DNA from 2 places in the Streptomyces sp. MGP-P1 genome. Region 1 is predicted to be linked to the other one. Evidence: riboswitches for the same ligand, from Rfam matches in the RefSeq annotation. Region 1 holds a riboswitch; the other holds the start of a gene.

Evidence for each region. A riboswitch is a leader RNA that binds a small molecule or an ion and turns the genes downstream of it on or off. The one in region 1 is predicted to bind glycine.
Region 2: another riboswitch for glycine. It lies ahead of gcvP (aminomethyl-transferring glycine dehydrogenase); the one in region 1 lies ahead of gcvT (glycine cleavage system aminomethyltransferase GcvT).

The regions. Positions count from the first base shown of each region.
Region 1 is NZ_JBYMEM010000006.1:912,774-922,294, reverse strand. It holds gene AC3CH1_RS19855 (ABC transporter ATP-binding protein) at 1-456, opposite strand, end outside; gene AC3CH1_RS19850 (ABC transporter ATP-binding protein) at 453-1,445, opposite strand; gene AC3CH1_RS19845 (ABC transporter permease) at 1,452-2,414, opposite strand; gene AC3CH1_RS19840 (ABC transporter permease) at 2,416-3,420, opposite strand; gene AC3CH1_RS19835 (ABC transporter substrate-binding protein) at 3,506-5,176, opposite strand; gene AC3CH1_RS19830 (enhanced serine sensitivity protein SseB C-terminal domain-containing protein) at 5,430-6,176, opposite strand; gene AC3CH1_RS19825 (enhanced serine sensitivity protein SseB) at 6,412-7,182, opposite strand; gene AC3CH1_RS19820 (AAA family ATPase) at 7,253-7,945, opposite strand; glycine riboswitch at 8,121-8,218, shown strand; gene gcvT (glycine cleavage system aminomethyltransferase GcvT) at 8,392-9,507, shown strand.
Region 2 is NZ_JBYMEM010000007.1:2,268,935-2,278,455, forward strand. It holds gene AC3CH1_RS31715 (DNA polymerase IV) at 23-1,480, shown strand; gene AC3CH1_RS31720 (PRC-barrel domain-containing protein) at 1,402-1,773, opposite strand; glycine riboswitch at 1,906-2,003, shown strand; gene gcvP (aminomethyl-transferring glycine dehydrogenase) at 2,197-5,082, shown strand; gene AC3CH1_RS31730 (DUF5999 family protein) at 5,186-5,392, opposite strand; gene AC3CH1_RS31735 (hypothetical protein) at 5,727-6,311, opposite strand; gene AC3CH1_RS31740 (glutamate-cysteine ligase family protein) at 6,796-8,301, shown strand; gene AC3CH1_RS31745 (CPBP family intramembrane glutamic endopeptidase) at 8,706-9,485, shown strand.

The DNA.
Region 1 (9,521 bases):
GTAGCGGGACATCGCGTTGGACGGCAGGCCGACCTTGGCGAGGATGGACTCGATCTTCTTCCGGCGCTCCGCCGCGTCCTTCCCGATGCCGTGGGCGGCCATGCCCTCGGCGAGGATGGACTCGATGTTCTGCCGGGGGTTGAGGCTTCCCAGCGGGTCCTGGAAGACCATCTGGAGGCGGCGGCGGAAGGCCCGCATCTCCTCGGAGGGCAGCTTCGCCAGGTCGGTGCCGTCGAAGACGACCGCGCCCTCGGTGATGTCGTTCAGCCGCAGGACCGCACGGCCGAGCGTCGTCTTGCCGCAGCCCGACTCGCCGACCAGCCCGTACGTCTGACCGGCCTCGACGCTCAGCGAGACGCCGTCGACCGCGTAGACGTGGCCCACCGTACGGTCGAAGAGGAGGCCCTTCTTGACCGGGAAGTGGACTTTCACGCCGTCCAGTTCGAGAAGGCTCATGCCGGGACCTCCGCCTTGGGCAGGACCGGGTTGACGCAGCGCACCTGGTGTCCGGCCGTGCGTGGTTCGGTCAGTTCGGGAGTGCCGGTGAGGCACTCCATCGTGTAGTGGTCGCACCGGGGTGCGAACGCGCAGCCGTCGGCCCAGGCGATCTTGTCGTTGATGGACCCGCGGATCGGGTGCAACGGCTCGCCGCGCGGCGCGTCCAGCCGCGGGATGGAGCCGAGCAGCCCGTGCGCGTACGGGTGGGTGGGGTGGGCGAACAGCTCGCGGCGGCCCGCCGATTCCACCGCCCGTCCCGCGTACAGGACGTTGACCTCGTCGCAGAGGCCGGCGACGACGCCGAGGTCGTGCGTGATCATCAGGAGGGCGGTGCCCTCCTGGTCGACCAGCTCCTTCAGGAGCTCCAGGATCTGCGCCTGGATGGTCACGTCGAGTGCCGTCGTCGGCTCGTCGGCGATCAGCAGACGGGGCGCGCAGGCGACCGCCATGGCGATCAGCGCCCGCTGGCGCATACCGCCGGAGAGCTGGTGCGGGTACTCCTTGAGCCGCCGGTCCGGGTCGGGGATGCCGACCCGGTCGAGCAGGGACGCGGCTTCCTTGCGCGCCTTCTCGCCCTTCAGCCCGCGGTGGCGCTGGAGGATCTCGGTGACCTGGATCCCGATGGGGACGACCGGGTTCAGCGAGGAGAGCGGATCCTGGAAGATCATCGCCAGCTGGCTGCCGCGCAGGTCGCGGAGCTTGCGCTCGTTCATGGTCAGCAGGTTCTGGCCGTCGAACTCGGCACGGCCGCCGACGCGCACGCCCTTGCGGGGCAGCAGCCCCATCAGGGCGAGCGAGGTGACGGACTTGCCGCAGCCCGACTCGCCGACCAGGCCCACGACCTGGCCCTGGTCGACCTCGAAGGAGACACCGTCCACGGCCGTGGCGTCCTTGCGGCCGCGGGCGGTGAAGGTGACGCTGAGTTCCTCAACGGAGAGCAGTGACATGGGACTTCAGCCTCGCAACTTCGGGTCGAGGGCTTCGCGCATGGCCTCGCCGAGCAGGGTGAAGCCGAGGGCGGTGATGATGATCCCGACAGCCGGGTAGGCGGCCATCATCGGCTCGTTGTCGAAGAAGCGCTGCGCCTGCGAGAGCATCACGCCCCACTCGGGAACGGCCGGGTCGGGGTTGCCGAGGCCCAGGTAGGAGAGGGCCGCGGCCTCGATGATCGCGGTGGCCAGGCTCAGCGTGGCCTGGACGATCACCGGGCTCAGCGAGTTCGGCAGGATCTGCGTGAGCACGATCCGCTTGCGCCGGATGCCGACCGCCTTCGCGGCGAGCACATAGTCCGCACCGCCCTGGACCAGCATCGAACCGCGCAGCAGACGGGCGAAGATGGGGATCTGGACGACACCCACGGCGATCATCACGGTGGTCAGCGACTGGCCGAGGACGGCGGCGATGGAGACCGCGAGCAGCAGCGAGGGCAGCGACAGCATGATGTCGGTGAAACGCATGATCACGGTGTCGACGCGCTGGCCGACCTTGCCGCCGAGGGTGGCGGCGGCTCCGGAGAGCAGACCGACGAGCGCGCCGACGATCAGTCCGATGAGCATGGAGACGACACCGACGAGCAGCGTCTGCCGGGCCCCGACGAGCCAGCGGGAGAACATGTCGCGGCCCAGGTGGTCCAGGCCGAACCAGTTCTCGCCGCGCAGGCCGACGAACTTGCCCTGGTTGGGGAAGACCTCACTGCGCCAGTTCTGCGCGGTGGGCCCGTGCGGGGCCAGCATCGGTCCGACGATGGCGACGAGGACGAACGCGGCGATGATCGCCGCGCCGATGATCGCCATCTTGCTGGAGCGCATCCGGCGGAACGCCTCGCGCCACAGGCTGCTGCCGGTGACGGTCTCCGAGCTCTGCGTCAGCTCGGCGAGACGGTCGATCTTGTCTGCTTTGTTGGTCAGGATCGTCACGTCAGTGCACCCGCACTCTCGGGTCGATGATGCTGTACGCGAGGTCGACCAGCAGGTTGATCAGCACGTACACCATCGCGATGAAGAGAATGAACCCGACGAGGACCGGATAGTCGCGGCCGTCGATCGCGGTGCGGATGAAGGAGCCGATGCCGCCGAAGTCGAAGACGGACTCGGTGAGCACCGCACCGGAGAGCAGACTGCCGGTCAGCAGGCCGACCGCGGTGATCACGGGCAGCAGGGCGTTGCGCAGTACGTGGCGCCCGCGCACGGTCCTCTTGTCGAGGCCCTTGGACTCGGCGGTGCGGATGTAGTCCTCGCCGAGCACCTCCAGGACGCTGGCGCGGGTCATCCGGACGATGACGGCGAGCGGGATCGAGGCCAGGGCGACGGCGGGCAGGATCAAGTGCATGACCGCGTCCCAGCTGGCGTCGAGCTCTCCGGTCAACAAGCCGTCCAGGACGGCGAATCCGGTGATGTCGGTGGCGTCGAGTCCGGTGGTGAGCCGGCCCTGGCTCGGGAACCAGCCCAGCTCCACGGAGAAGATCCCGCGCAGCAGCATGGCGAGGAAGAACACCGGGATGCAGATGCCGAGCAGCGATCCGGAGACGGAGGCGACGTCCAGCCAGCCGCCGCGGTGCTTGGCCGCCAGGTAGCCCATCGGGATGCCCACGACCACGGCGATCAGGATCGCGGCGACGCTGAGCTCCACGGTGGCCGGGAAGCGCAGGGTGAATTCGTCCCACACCGGCTGGCCGGTCTGGGTGGAGGTTCCGAGGTCGAGCTCGAAGATGCGCTTGAGGAACCGCCAGTACTGGACGTGGACCGGCTCGTCGAGCCCGAGTGCCCTGTTGATCCTCGCTACTTCGGCTTCGGTGGCCCGCTCGCCCAGGATCGCTGAGGCGGGTCCGCCGGGCAGTCGGTTCAGCCAGAGGAACAGCAGGACCGACAGGCCGAGCAGGGTGGGAATGAGCTGGAGAAGTCTTCTGACGACGAGTCGCAGCACCCCGCATGCCCCTTTCTCACGTGCGTCGATGCGGGTCCGCCCGGCCACCTGGTTGCTGTGGCCGGGCGGACCCGCTGGTGTGCGATTACTTGAAGGAGACCTCGGCGAAGTTCTCCTGCGTCAGCGGGGAGACCTTCGGCGGGTTGACGTTCTTGGCGAACGCGATGGCCGGCGGCGACGACGAGATCGGCACGCCCGGGGCGTACTCCGCGATCGCCTCGTTGGCCTTCTGGTACGCGGCGGTGCGGGCGGCCGGGTCGGTGACCTCGGAAGCGGCGTTCACGGCGTCGAAGACCTTCTGGTCCTTGAAGCCCCACTGCTTGTCGGGCCCGGCGAACCAGGTGCCGATGAAGTTGTAGCCGTCGTTGAAGTCACCGGTCCAGCCGAGCATGTGGAGGGCGCAGGAGCCCGCCTCGGTGGCGTCCAGGTAGTCCGGGGCCCACTTCATGGCCTTCGGCTTGACGGTGATGCCGGCCTTCTCCAGGTCGGCCTTCATCAGCTCGAACATGTCCTGCGGGGCAGGCATGTACGGGCGGGTGACCTCGGTCGGGTAGCAGAAGTCGATGCTCAGCTTCTCCGCACCGGCCTGCTTGAGGAGGTCCTTCGCCTTGGCGGTGTCGAACGGGTACGTCTTCACCTTGTCCGAGTAGCCGGCGACCGTGTCGGGCATGAACTGGGTCGCGACCTTGCCGCCCTCGGGCAGCTGGGTGTTGACGAGGTTCTCGCGGTCGATGGCGTGCGTGATCGCCTGACGGACCTCGGGCTTCTTCAGCGCCGGGTTCGCCGACTGGCTCATGCCGAGGTAGAAGATGTTGAAGACGTCACGGGTCGGGACCTCGTAACCCTCCTTCTCCAGCGTCGTCACATCGGCCGGCGCGACCAGGTCGTAGCCGTCGATGTCACCCGCCTGGAGCGCCTGGCGGCGGGTCTCCTCGGTGGAGATGGTGCGGAAGACCAGGTTCTTCACCTTGGCCTTGTCGCCCCAGTAGCCGTCGAAGCGCGTGAGGGAGACTTCCTTGTTCCCCTTGTTCCACTTCGTGATCTTGTACGGGCCGGTGCCGGCGACCGTGCCGGCCTCCTGGCTGTACTTGGGGTACGTGATCGCGTCGCCCTTGGCGGTCGCGTCCTGCTTCTCGTACTCCTCGATGGCCTTCGGCGAGTGGATCGCCAGCGCCTGGAGGGAGAACCCGCCCGGCAGGTTCGCCGAGGGCTCGTTCACCTCGATGACGGCCGTGTTGTCGTCCTTGGCGGTGCAGGACTTGTAGTTGGGCTTGGGCGCCTCGGCGTCCTCGTTCTTCGCGAACCCGCCCATGATGGTCTGCCAGTAGTAGGAGACCGCGCTGGACTGGTACGTGCCCTTCCAGTTGAACCAGTGGTCGTAGTTCGCGCAGACCGCGGCCGCGTTGAGCGCCTCGCCGTCGTGGAACTTCACGCCCTGGCGCAGGTTGAACGTCCAGACCTTGCCGGCCGGGTCGCTCGACCACTTCTCGGCGAGGCCGCCGACGAGCTTGCTGCCACCGGGCTCGTGCTCCAGGAGCGCCTCGAAGGCCTGACGGGTGACGCGGAACGTCTCGCCGTCGCTCGCGAGGGCCGGGTCGAGGGAACCGGGGTCACCGGCTCCGGCGAAGACGAAGGTGTCCTTGTCGCCCCCCTTGGAGCCGCCCGCGTCCCGCTCGCTGGAACAGCCCGTGGCGATCAGAGCGACAGCGACCGCTGTCGTGACCGCCCGGACAGCCCGGGACTTGAATATTCGCATGGGTCCACCCCTGGTTCGCCATGTGGTGAGGTTTGATGGCCGCACACTACAGACGGTGCCTGCCGCAAGAGAACAGTCCGGATAGCGGTGAGACCTAGTCGAGACCCGGACAGTTACCAAACCGTCCAGTTCCGGGACATCCTCACGTGGGCGGTTAACAAGCCCGACATCGTGGGGTGTTCGACGGAGGGTGACGAGGAGCCCGCGAGCCCGACGTGTGCCGGACGACAGGCCCGGGTCCCGCTCGGAGCGGTCAGCGGGGCTGGGGCGGGTAGCCGTATCCGGGGGCGGCGAGGGGCGGCGGGCCGGCGGGGGCGTGGGCCTCGCGGTCGTAGAACGGGCGGGCGTTCGCGCGCAGCCACATGCCGACCGGGTCGTACTCGTCGGACAGGGCGACGGTGGAGACGGGCAGCCCCTCGGGGACCGCGCCGACCGACTGCCGCATCATCTCCCGCACCGATTCGACGGAGGCGCGGCCCGTGTCGTAGAGGTCGAGGCCGATCGCGAGATACGGGACGCCGACCGCGGGGTGCACCCAGGCACGGCGCAGGGAGCGGATCGCGGGGGTGCGGTGGGCGTTCTGGGTGAGCAGGGCGTAGAACTGGGGGAGTTCGATGGCGGGGTCGGAGAGCCGGAGCGGTCCGGCGGGCAGCCGGTCCAGGCCGGTGGCGATGCGGCGCAGGTCGAGCCAGGGAATGCCGACGCCGCCGCCGGGGGCGTGCGGATTGAGCCAGATGCCCCAGCGGTCGGGGAACAGGGCGCGGGCGATGTCGCGTCCGGTGACCAGCTCGTGGGCCCGGTTCCAGCCACTGGCGGAGAGCTCCTGGGCGGAGGTGACGCAGGGGGCGTAGCCCAGGCCGTCGATCTCCATGTTCCCGTACTGGGCGTCCGGCGAGCCGGCCGTGCCGTGCCAGAGCAGCATCCAGATCCGGCCCTCGGCGACCGCGGCGAGCAGCGCCTCGTAGGCGTCGTAACGCCCGGGGGTCACCTGGCGCAGCATGTGCTCGACCTTCCCGGCCGCCGCGGTGCCTGACGCACTCACCCTGGGTTCCGCCCCTCGTCGATCCGTCGCGTGCCGATCCGTCGCGTTCGCGCAGTCGCTCCCGGGCGCACGGGAGCGACCAGGCCATCAAACCAGCTTATGCGCCACTTCTGACACCGACTTGACGCCACGGTCCGGCGGCGCCGTCGCCCGGCCGCCTGCCGTGGTCGTCCCTGAACGTCGTACCGGTGGGTCAGTGGCCCTCGCGCCGGTAGAACGGGCGCACCTTCTCCCGCATCCAGTCGCCGACGAGGTCCTCCGCCACATCCAGCAGGACCAGGTTGACCGGCCAGGGCACCTGGACCCGGCCGAGCGCGCGGCCGATGGCGTCCATGGGCGCGCCCTGTCCCGCGCCGTCCCAGGTGGCGAACTCGACGCCGACGAAGAGGACCGGGTCGCCGCCCTCGATGCTGGCCAACGCCCGGCGTGCGGTGCTGACCACTCCGGCGGCCTCGAACTCCTCGGAGACCGCGGTGAGGAAGTCGACCGGGTCGTGCTGCCAGTCCGGCTCGAACAGCCGGACCCGGCCGCCGGTGGCGGGCCCGTCCAGGGCGGTGCGGCCGGCCCGGCAGAGCTCGGCGACGGCGGGCGGCGGAAGCGGTATGCCGACCGCGCCGCCCGGATTCACGGCGATGCCGACCTGGGGGGGCAGGCCCCGGGCGAAGTCGCGGGCGGGGGCGACGGTGAAGGACATGTGGCCGCCGACGCAGCTGAGGAACTGGGCCTCGGAGCTGAAGACGGGGACGAAGGCCGCGCCGTCGATCTCCATCATCGGCAGGTCGAGGTCCGCGCTGGCGGGGGTGCCACCGTTCGGCAGCGGCACCCAGACGGAGCTGCGGCCGAGCACTTCGACCAGGCGGCCGCCCGCGTCGGGGACGCCGAGCGAGGCCGTCAGCACCTCTTCGAGCTCGTTGGCGGGCCACCCCTGCTGGGGGTGTGCCGGTGCGGGTGCCGGAATGTCCACTGCCTCTGTGCCCTCTCTCCACCGCCTCGGCCGCGCCCGGCGGCCTCTGCTCCGGCCAGCACCTTAACCGTCAGCGGGCGGTGGAGGCCTCGGCGGCCGTGAAGGAGATCCGGTCGAGCGCTCCCGCGGCCTCGCGGTCCAGGAGCACCGCGGAGGTGCAGCCGGCGGGCAGCAGCCCCTGCTCGGTGTCGCGGAGCAGCCGGGCGACCGCGTGCCGGTGGCGGGCGAAGGCATAGCCGGAGACGCCGCGCCCCCGCTCGCGCTGCCCCTGCCGCGCCACTTCGGGCGTCACGTCGAGCAGGATCAGATGGAGGGTGCGGCCCCGGCTCACGGCGTGCCGGGCGAGCCAGCGGCGTACCCAGGTCTGGGTGCCGCAGTCGTGCACGACGACGGATTCACCGGAGCGCAGGGCGTGCCAGAGGCCGAGGTAGTGCGCGGCGCGGACCAGGGGGCGGTAGAGGGCGTAGGGAAGTAAACGGGGCAGGGCGGCGGCCCAGCTGTCGCGGGTGTTCTGGGAGTCGATGGCGCGGCCCTGCGCGGCCCGCCGGATGAGGGTCGACTTCCCGCTGCCCGGGAGCCCGGAGACCACGACGACGTCACCGGCGGTGAGGTCGAGGCCGTACGGGCCGCAGGCGGTGCGCCCGCGCAGGTCGCGTACCACCGGCGCGCCCTCCGTCAGCAGCTCCCGCGCGGGAGCGCCGGGCTGTGCGGGCATCGCGCCGTGCGCGACCCCCGCGGTCGGTGCCGACCGCTGCAACGTCATCGCCCATCCCCCTGCCGTCGTGTCCCCCACGCCTGCCACTGAAGTGTAAAGAAAAGGCAATGCGGCACAAGCGGCCCAGGGCCTGTCGCCGCCGTCTTCACCTGCGCGGGGGCCGGACCCCCCACTCTCCCCCCATACATGCGATGATGACCCCGCCAACTGCATACCGGCCGTTCGAATCCGCGCGGGAGAGTTCCGGCCACAGTGTGAGCCGGGCGCCGAAGGAGCAAGATCCTCCCTTGAATCTCTCAGGCCCCGTACCGCGTGGATGAGGCAGATCTGAAAAGCGAGCCGTTCCGCGGCTCCACCCAAGGTGCAAGCCGAGCCCCCTGATCCGGGGCGCCCCCAGGGGCATACCCCGTCGGGGGCTATCGGCGAACCTCTCAGGTTCCGATGACAGATGGGGAGGGTTCGTCCTGACGTCGTCATGCCCTGGAGCCGTATCCATGAGCACTGCCCCCCGTCTCACCGCCCTCGACACCCTGCACCGCTCGCTCGGCGCCACCATGACCGACTTCGCGGGCTGGGACATGCCCCTGCGGTACGCCAGTGAGCGCGACGAGCACAACGCCGTACGCACCCGGGCCGGTCTCTTCGACCTGTCGCACATGGGCGAGATCACCGTCACCGGGCCCGAGGCCGCCGCCTTCCTGAGCTACGCGCTGGTGGGCAACATCGCCACCGTCGGCAACGGCCGGGCCCGCTACACGATGATCGTCCAGGAGGACGGCGGGATCGTGGACGACCTGATCGTCTACCGCCTGGGCGAGGCCGCATACATGGTGGTCGCCAACGCGGGCAACGCGCAGATCGTGCTGGACGCTCTGACCGCCCGCGTCGGGGGCTTCGACGCCGAGGTGCGCGACGACCGGGACGCGTACGCGCTGCTCGCGGTCCAGGGGCCCGAGTCGCCCGCCATCATGAAGGCCGTCACCGACGCCGACCTGGACGGGCTGAAGTACTACGCGGGCCTGCCGGGCACGGTCGCCGGGGTTCCGGCCCTCATCGCCCGTACCGGCTACACCGGTGAGGACGGCTTTGAACTCTTCGTCGCGCCCGAGCACGCCGAGCAGCTGTGGCGGGCGCTGACCGAGGCCGGATCGCCGCACGGCCTGATCCCCTGCGGGCTCTCCTGCCGGGACACGCTGCGCCTGGAGGCGGGCATGCCGCTGTACGGGCACGAGCTGACGACCGCGCTCACCCCGTTCGACGCGGGCCTGGGCCGGGTCGTGAAGTTCGAGAAGGAGGGCGACTTCGTCGGGCGCGAGGCCCTGACCGCCGCCGCCGAGCGCGCCGAGACCGCCCCGCCGCGCAAGCTGGTGGGCCTGGTCGCCGAGGGCCGCCGGGTCCCGCGCGCCGGTTTCCCGGTCGTGGCCGACGGCAAGGTGATCGGCGAGGTCACCTCCGGCGCCCCGTCCCCGACGCTGGGCAAGCCGATCGCCATGGCCTACGTGGACGCGGCCTTCGCCGCCCCGGGCACCGAGGGCGTGGGCGTGGACATCCGGGGCACGCACGAGCCGTACGAGGTCGTCGCGCTGCCGTTCTACAAGCGCCAGAAGTGATCTTCGGGGAAGAC
Region 2 (9,521 bases), on a different contig from region 1:
GCCGTAGGGCAGCATCGAGGGTGTGAGACCCGCGCCCACCATCCTTCACCTGGACATGGACGCCTTCTACGCGTCGGCGGAGCAGGCGGCCAAGCCGAGTCTGCGCGGCAAGGCGGTCGTGGTGGGCGGCCTCGGACCGCGCGGAGTGGTCGCCACCGCCTCGTACGAGGCCCGGCGCCTGGGCGTGCACTCGGCGATGCCCACCGCACAGGCCCGGCGGCTCGCGCCGAACGCCGCCTACCTGGTGCCGCGCTTCTCGCTGTACCGGACGGTGAGCGACCAGGTGATGGAGCTCCTGGGGCGGCTGTCGCCCCTGGTGGAGCCGCTCAGCCTGGACGAGGCCTTCGTGGACCTGGAGGCCGGCGGGACGGCCGACGACGCGGCGTCGGCCCGTGCGACGGGCGAGGGGTTGCGGACGGCGATCCGCGCGGTGACCGGCCTCAGTGGATCCGTCGGGCTGGCCGGTTCCAAGATGCTCGCCAAGATCGCATCCGAGGAGGCCAAGCCCGACGGGCTGCTGCTCATCGAGCCGGGCACCGAGCGTGAGCTGCTCGCTCCCATGTCGGTGCGCATCCTGCCGGGGGTAGGACCGGCCACCGGCGACCACCTCAGACGTGCCGGGATGACCACCGTCCACGATCTGGCCGAGGCGGGCGAGGCGGAGCTCGTACGGCTGGTCGGCAAGGCCCACGGCCACGGGCTCTACCGGATGGCGCTGGGGCTCGACGACCGGCCGGTGGTCGCCGAGCGGGACGCCAAGTCCGTATCGGTGGAGGACACCTTCGACGTGGACCTGCACGACCGGGTGCGGGTGCGGGCCGAAGTGGAGCGGCTGGCCGTCCGGTGCGTGGAGCGGCTGCGCGCCGCCGACCGGTCGGGCCGCACCGTGGTGCTGAAGGTGCGCCGCTACGACTTCTCCACCCTGACCCGCTCCGAGACGCTCAGAGGCCCCACGGACGACCCCACCGTGGTCCGTGAGGCGGCGGGGCGGCTGCTGGAGTCCGTCGACACCACGGGGGGCGTACGGCTGCTGGGGGTCGGCGTGACGGGGCTGGCCGACTACACCCAGGAGGACCTGTTCGCCCAGGCCGCAGACGCCCGGGAGCTCGCTCGGCGGGACCGGGAGGAGCACCGGGCGCCGGTGGGGGGCGACGAGGAGAACGTGGCGGCCGAGCCCGAACCGGACGGCGCGGAGCTGCTCGCCGCGCGGCGCTGGCCCGCCGGGCACGACGTGCACCACGAGGAGCACGGGCACGGCTGGGTGCAGGGGAGCGGTGTGGGCCGGGTCACCGTCCGGTTCGAGGAACCGTGGAGCGCACCCGGCCGGGTGCTGACGTTCCGCGTCGACGATCCGCTGCTGCGGCCCGCCGACCCGCTGCCGCTCGTCCGTGAAGCGGCCGACTACTCCTCCTGGCCCGCCAGCCTGCCGAAGTCGCGGTCGGGTGCCGACTCCGCCGGGGGCGGGGAGTCCAGCCCGTAATGGCGGTAGAGCTGCAGTTCCTGCTCGGGCGAGAGGTGCCGGCCGACGCCGAAGTCCGGCGCGCCCTTGATCAACGCGCGGTCGAAGGGGACGCGCAGCGCGTCCTCGACGAATTCGCTGGGCTCCAGGGGGACGAAGGCGTCCCTGCTGAACAGGCCGGTGCGGACGGCCGCCCACTCGGGCACGCCCGTCGCGTCGTCAAGATAGACCTCATCCACCGTTCCGATCTTGGCGCCCTTGCGATCGAATGCCTTGCGGCCGATCAGGCGGCGCGGATCGACATCGGTCTGCACGGTGCCTCCCACTGGTCGCAACTGCTCAGGGTGGACGCTGACGCTCCACCAGCACCACACAAGTGCAGATCCGTGGCGTCGGCCACTCGAGAACCCCGGCGCGATGGCCGCTGGTAGGCTGGCTGTGGCTGCTGACCCCGTGCGGGAGAGTCCTCCGGTGCAGAATCCGGAGGCGCCGAAGGAGCAACTCCTCCCCGGAATCTCTCAGGCCCCCGTACCGCACGGACGAGGTCACTCTGGAAAGCAGGGCGATTCCGTGCGGGCGCAGGCCCAGGCGGACTCGACCCTCACCGACGGTGAAAGTCGGCACGCCCCCGGGCGCGCCGGTGAAGCTCTCAGGTTGAGATGACAGAGGGGGAGGCCGTTCGGGCACCCGCGCCGTGGTGCCCCTCGCAGGTCGTGACAGACCAGGAGGCCTCCACCATGACCCCCCGTCGCACTCCGCTCTCCCAGCTGGAGCAGGGCATTCCGTTCGAGCAGCGCCACATAGGGCCCGACGCCGGAGCCCAGGCGAAGATGCTCGCCCAGGTCGGCTACGGCTCCCTCGACGAGCTCACCGCCGCCGCGGTGCCCGACGTGATCAAGAGCGCGGAGGCCCTGAACCTTCCGTCGGCGCGCACCGAGGCGGAGGTCCTGGCCGAGCTGCGGTCGCTGGCCGACCGCAACGAGGTGCTGGCCCCGATGATCGGCCTCGGCTACTACGGCACCTTCACGCCGCCCGTCATCCTGCGCAACGTCATGGAGAACCCCGCCTGGTACACGGCCTACACGCCGTACCAGCCGGAGATCTCGCAGGGCCGCCTGGAGGCCCTCCTCAACTTCCAGACGATGGTCGCGGAGCTGACCGGGCTGCCCACCTCCGGCGCCTCGCTGCTCGACGAGGGCACCGCGGCCGCCGAGGCGATGGCCCTCGCCCGGCGCGTCGGCAAGGTCAAGAAGGGCGTCTTCCTGATCGACGCCGACACGCTGCCGCAGACCGTCGCGGTGATCGAGACCCGCGCCGAGCCCACCGGTGTCGAGGTCGTCGTCGCGGACCTGAGCGACGGCATCCCCGCCGAGATCGCCGAGCGCGGCGTCTTCGGTGTCCTGCTCCAGTACCCGGGCGCCTCCGGTGCCGTGCGCGCCATCGAGCCCGTCATCGAGCAGGCCCACGAGCTCGGTGCGATCGTCACCGTCGCCGCCGACCTGTTGGCCCTCACGCTGCTCACCTCGCCCGGCGCGCTCGGCGCCGACATCGCGGTCGGCACCACCCAGCGCTTCGGCGTCCCGATGGGCTTCGGCGGTCCGCACGCCGGCTTCATGGCGGTCCGCGAGAAGTTCGCCCGCTCCCTGCCCGGCCGCCTCGTCGGCGTCTCCGTCGACGCCGACGGCAACAAGGCCTACCGTCTGGCCCTCCAGACCCGCGAGCAGCACATCCGCCGGGAGAAGGCCACCAGCAACATCTGTACCGCGCAGGTCCTGCTCGCCGTCATGGCCGGGATGTACGCGGTCTACCACGGTCCCGACGGGCTGCGGACGATCGCCCGGCGCACCCACCGCTTCGCCGCGATCCTGGCCGACGGCCTGCGGAGTGCCGGTGTCGACGTCGTGCACGGCGCGTTCTTCGACACCCTGACCGTACGGGTCCCCGGAAAGGCCGCGGCCGTCGTCGCGGACGCCCGGGAGCGAGGCGTCAACCTCCGCCTCGTCGACGCCGGCCAGGTCTCCATCGCCTGCGACGAGACCACCACCCGCGCGCAGATCTCCGCCGTCTGGGCCGCCTTCGGCGCCGAGGGCGACATCGAGGCGCTGGACGCGACGGTCGCCGACACGCTGCCCGAGGGGCTGCTGCGCTCCGACGACATCCTGACCCACCCGGTCTTCCACCAGCACCGCTCCGAGACCGCGATGCTGCGCTACCTCCGCAAGCTCGCCGACCGCGACTACGCGCTGGACCGCGGCATGATCCCGCTCGGCTCCTGCACCATGAAGCTGAACGCGACCGCCGAGATGGAGTCGATCACCTGGCCCGAGTTCGGCGCGCTGCACCCCTTCGCCCCGGCCGACCAGGCGCAGGGCTTCCTCTCCCTCATCCGTGAGCTGGAGGAGCGCCTCGCCGAGGTCACCGGCTACGACGCGGTGTCCATCCAGCCCAACGCCGGCTCCCAGGGCGAGTTCGCGGGTCTGCTGGCCGTCCGCGCGTACCACCGGGCCAACGGCGACGACCAGCGCACCGTCTGCCTCATCCCGTCGTCCGCGCACGGCACCAACGCCGCCAGCGCCGTCATGGCGGGCATGAAGGTCGTCGTGGTGAAGACCGCCGACGACGGCGAGGTCGACATCGCGGACCTGCGCGCCAAGATCGAGCAGCACCGCGACGAGCTGGCCGTGCTCATGATCACCTACCCGTCCACGCACGGGGTGTTCGAGGAGCACGTCGCCGAGATCTGCGGCGAGGTGCACGACGCGGGCGGCCAGGTCTACGTCGACGGCGCCAACCTCAACGCGCTGGTCGGGCTCGCCAAGCCCGGCAAGTTCGGCGGCGACGTCTCGCACCTGAACCTGCACAAGACCTTCTGCATCCCGCACGGCGGCGGCGGCCCCGGCGTCGGCCCGGTCGGTGTCCGCGCGCACCTCGCCCCGTACCTCCCCAACCACCCCCTCCAGCCCGCCGCGGGCCCGGAGACCGGTGTGGGCCCGATCTCGGCCGCCCCGTGGGGTTCGGCGGGCATTCTGCCGATCTCGTGGGCGTACGTCCGTCTGATGGGCGGCGAGGGGCTCAAGCGGGCCACGCAGGTCGCCGTGCTGGCCGCGAACTACATCGCCAAGCGGCTGGAGCCGCACTTCCCGATCCTGTACAACGGCCCGGCCGGTCTGGTCGCGCACGAGTGCATCGTGGACCTGCGCCCGATCTCCAAGGCGACCGGCGTCTCCATCGACGACGTGGCCAAGCGTCTGATCGACTACGGCTTCCACTCGCCCACCATGTCGTTCCCGGTGGCCGGCACGCTGATGATCGAGCCGACGGAGAGCGAGAACCTCGCGGAGCTCGACCGATTCTGCGACACCATGATCGCGATCCGGGCCGAGATCGAGAAGGTCGCCTCGGAGGAGTGGAGCCAGGACGACAACCCGCTGAGCAACGCCCCGCACACCGCGGCCGCGCTCGGCGGCGACTGGGACCACGGTTACAGCCGCGAGGAGGCCGTCTTCCCGGCCGGAGTCTCCGCCGCGGACAAGTACTGGCCGCCGGTGCGCCGCATCGACGGCGCCTTCGGCGACCGGAACCTGGTCTGCTCCTGCCCCCCGCTGGACGCGTACGACGACTGAGACAGGCTGAGGCAGGGCGTGCGCCGTGAGCGGTGCGCGCCGGACATGCGTCGGGGCCGGTGCGGAGATCTCTCCGGGCCGGCCCCTGTTCGTCGGCCCGTCCTCAGGCGGCCTTCACCACACGACCGGTTGCTAGAGTCCGGTGCGGAGCGATGATCTGTCCGTCGGGCAGCAGTTCGCCGGTGTCCTCGAAGAGCAGGACGCCGTTGCACAAGAGGCTCCATCCCTGTTCGGGGTGGTGGGCCGTCAGGCGGGCGGCCTCCCGGTCGGGTGATTCGGCGGTGGGGCAGGGTGGCTGGTGCTGGCACATGGATGGGTTCTTTCGCTGCGTCGAGTCGAGTGTCCTGCGGCTGGATGTGGTGTTCATGGCCGCCCCCGTATCAGTCGGTCCGGTCCCAGTGTTGCCCTACGGGGATGATTCCGCAGGGATTTGGCCGCAGCACCCGTACTCCTCTCATGACGCATCACCCGCGCGGACGGTTCACCGCAACTGCACTGTCCCTTTGGGTGGTTCGGGGTGGCCGGATGGGGCTAGTCCGGGTGGGCGGCACAGCGCCCCCGCAGCGACCCCGCCCTGCCCCGCCCGGTGTCCGGGCGGGGCAGGGCGGGGTCGCTGCGGGGGCGCTGTGCCGGAGTGGCGCCGGTCAGGCCGATCTGAGGAGCGGGCCGGGGGCCACGCGCAGCGAGATGACGGGCAGCAGATCGGCGACCCGGTGCGGGCGGTGGGCGGCGATGCCCGGCGGGGCCGGGGCCAGGGGTACCAGGACGTCCGTCGGCGCGAGCATCCCGCCGCCGGGATCGGCGTCGGTGTCGCCGTGCAGCCAGAGGGTGAGCATGTACAGCTCCGGGATGGACAGCAGCCGGGCCTGGCAGGCGGTGGACGATCCCTCCGCCTGCCGGAGGGCCAGCTCGGTCGAGGCGAGGTAGGGCCCCTCGAAGAAGTGCGAGAAGGCCCAGCCGTCGGGCGTGAGCACGGTGTCCGCCGCGGCGACCGCGCGGCCCTCGCTCCGGATCAGGAAACGCCAGGCCGCGAGGCGTGTCAGAGGTGCTGTCCTGGTGGGCGTGATCCGGTCCAGCACATGCACGGGAAGCGGTAGTTCGGGGCTCAGCGGTCCCTGGACGGACCGGAGAGCGGATGTGCGGGCCTCGCGGACGGCGGTGGGAGAACCGAGGGCCGCGAGAACACTGCGCAGGGCGGGCGCGGGAGCTGGGGGAACATGCAGCGGCATAGTGGGTCGCCTCTCACTTCGGAGACACGGTGGCGCTTGGGCGGGTGCAGACGGCGCTGTCGGCATGAGGGCCGGAGACGGCCGGTGACGGGCGAGTCGCATCAACTCTCTGCCTCGTTGAGCGGAGTTTATATGACGCGTGTTCACACAGTGTTTCCACTAGCGGTCGGAGTTATGTCGCGCAAGGCGTCATCCGGCCTTCGAATTGTGGTATTCCTGGTGATTTGAACTGCTGCCGACGACCCCGACCTGGCGTTCTTCCGGGGGAGCGGTCGGCTGAAACTGGTCGGTGTTTTCACCGCGCATACCCCGGCCGAAAATGTGGGCAACCACATGCCTCCGGAATGTGCCCCCGGTCTCCTTCCATCAGACTATCGGGTATCGGAGGCCCGTGGGGGCGTTACGGATCACTCCCGCTGGGCATTATCGATCGTGATGCGAGCGGCCTGGGCCGCGGGCCGCCCACTGGAGGAGGGACCCCTCGATGGGGGAGAAGGTCGTGGCGGAAGCCTTTGACCTGTCCGATCGACAGGCGTACCGCGCCAAGCTCAACCAGTGCCTGGAGGGGCTGGGCAGACTCCTGGAGGAGCGGAGGTTCGACCGCCCGCGGAACCTGATGGGGCTGGAGATCGAGCTGAATCTCGCGGGCTCCGACGGGATGCCCCGGATGATGAATCAGCAAGTGCTCCAGCGCATCGCGAGCCGGGATTTCCAGACCGAACTGGGGATGTTCAATCTCGAAGTGAATATCGTCCCGCACCGCCTCGGCGGCCGGGTTTTCGATCAGCTCGCGGAGGAGCTGCGGACCGGCCTCGCCTATGCCCACCGCAAGGCGGGGGAGGTGGACGCGGGGATCGTGATGATCGGAATCCTCCCCACCCTGGGCGAGCATGACGTGGTGTCCGCCAATCTCTCGGACGTGGACCGTTACACTCTGCTCAACGATCAAATGGCGGCCGCCCGGGGGGAGGATTTCCTCCTGGATATCGAAGGCGTCGAGCGACTGGTCTGCACCTCGCCCTCCATCGCCCCCGAATCGGCCTGCACCTCGGTACAGCTGCACCTCCAGGTGACGCCCGCCCGGTTCGCCGACGTGTGGAACGCCGCCCAGGCGATCACCGGCGTCCAGATCGCGCTGGGCGCCAACTCCCCCTTCCTCTTCGGCAAGGAGCTGTGGCGGGAGTCCCGGCCGCCCCTGTTCCAGCAGGCCACCGACGTGCGGCCGCCGGAGCTGGTCAACCAGGGGGTGCGCCCCAGGACCTGGTTCGGGGAGCGCTGGATCGGCTCCGCCCACGAGCTCTTCGAGGAGAACCTGCGCTACTTCCCGCCGCTGCTGCCGATCTGCGACGACGAGGACCCCCTGAAGGTGCTGGACGAGGGCGGGGTGCCGGAGCTGGCCGAGCTGGTGCTGCACAACGGCACCGTCTACCGCTGGAACCGTCCGGTGTACGGGATCGCCGACGGCGTCCCCCATCTGCGGGTGGAGAACCGGGTGCTGCCCGCCGGGCCGACGGTCACCGATGTGATCGCCAACGCCGCCTTCTACTACGGGCTCGTACGGGCGCTCGCCGAGGAGTCCCGGCCGGTGTGGAGCAGGCTGCCGTTCGAGGCCGCCGAGGAGAATTTCACCGAGGCCTGTCGGCACGGCATCGAGGCCGAGCTGCTCTGGCCGCGGTCGGGCCGCTCCGGCGGGCCGGTGAGGATCCCCGCCGTACAGCTGGTGCTGGAGGAGCTGCTGCCGCTGGCCGCCGCGGGGCTGGACGCCTGGCACATCGAACCCGCCGACCGGGACCGCTATCTCGGGGTGATCGAGGAGCGCTGCAAGCGGCGCGTCAACGGCGCCTCCTGGCAGGTGGCCACGTACCGCCGGGCCCTGGGCGCCGGGCTGGGGCGGGACGCGGCGCTCGCGGCCACCACCCGCCGCTATGCCGAGCTGATGCACGCGGGGGAGCCGGTCCACACCTGGCCGGTGGGATTCCCGGCGCCCTGAGATTCCCGGGAAGCCGGCGCCGCTGACGGGCCCGGCTCCGGCTCCCGGGCCGGTCGCTCCTGTGCGACGAGTCCGTTCTGCCCGGCCGCCGTGCGCTTCTCCGGTCGGTCCTGCCGCCCTTGACCGGGTCGCCGAGCCGCTTCGCCGGCATGAGCCGCCGGTGGTCCTGCGGTCCCGGCATCCTCGCCGCGTTGCTGTCGGGCAAGCCGGGACGTCCCATGCCGGTGGTGCCCCTCGTTGAGGACGAAACAAGGGAAAAGGGACCGAACCGCCAGCGAGGGTGGTCGTCCCCCGGCCTGTCGCGCATGATCTTCGTACCGCTATTCGAGACCCTGGTGCGGCGGCCGGTGGGATGAGACGTGATCGCAGGACAAAAGGCAGGTGTACAGGTGGAGACCGGGCGCGTGGCTGATGCTTTTCCCCAGGAGACCGTGCCACGAAGGATCTCGCGGTCCGAGGTGCTGCTGGTCCTGGCGCTCTCGCTGGGTGCCAGCGCGGTGTCCTCCCTGATCAGTTTTGTCGGATCGCTGACGAAACCGGGGGGTTTGAAGGACCAGGCGGCGACGCTCAACGGCTCGTACGCCCCGGACCGTCCATGGCTTGATCTGTCATGGCAAATGTTCGGAATCGCCACGGCCCTGGTGCCGGTCGCGCTGGTCGCGCACCTGCTGATCCGGGAAGGAGCGGGCCTGCGGACCATCGGATTCGACGTGACGAAACCCTGGTTCGACCTCGGCCGCGGAACCCTCGTCGCGGCCGGCATCGGCAGCGCCGGCCTCGCCTTCTACCTGGTGGCGCGCGCCACCGGATTCAACCTGACGGTCGTTCCCGAGTCCCTGCCCGAGGTCTGGTGGAAATTCCCCGTACTGATCCTCTCGGCGATCCAGAACTCCGTGGTGGAGGAGGTCATCGTCGTCGGCTATCTGTTGCGCAGACTCGGACAGTGGGGCTGGACGCCGATGGCCGCGCTGGTGGCCAGTTCCGTGCTGCGCGGGTCGTACCACCTGTATCAGGGGATCGGCGGCTTCATCGGCAACGTGGTGATGGGCGTCGTGTTCGTGCTGCTCTACCGGCGCTGGGGCCGGGTGGGCCCGCTGGTCGTCGCGCACGCACTCCTGGACATCGGGGCGTTCGTCGGATACGCCCTGCTCGCCGGCCGGGTCGACTGGCTGCCGACGCCGTGAGGACGGTGCCGGCAGGCCGGTGAAGGGCTGTGCCGT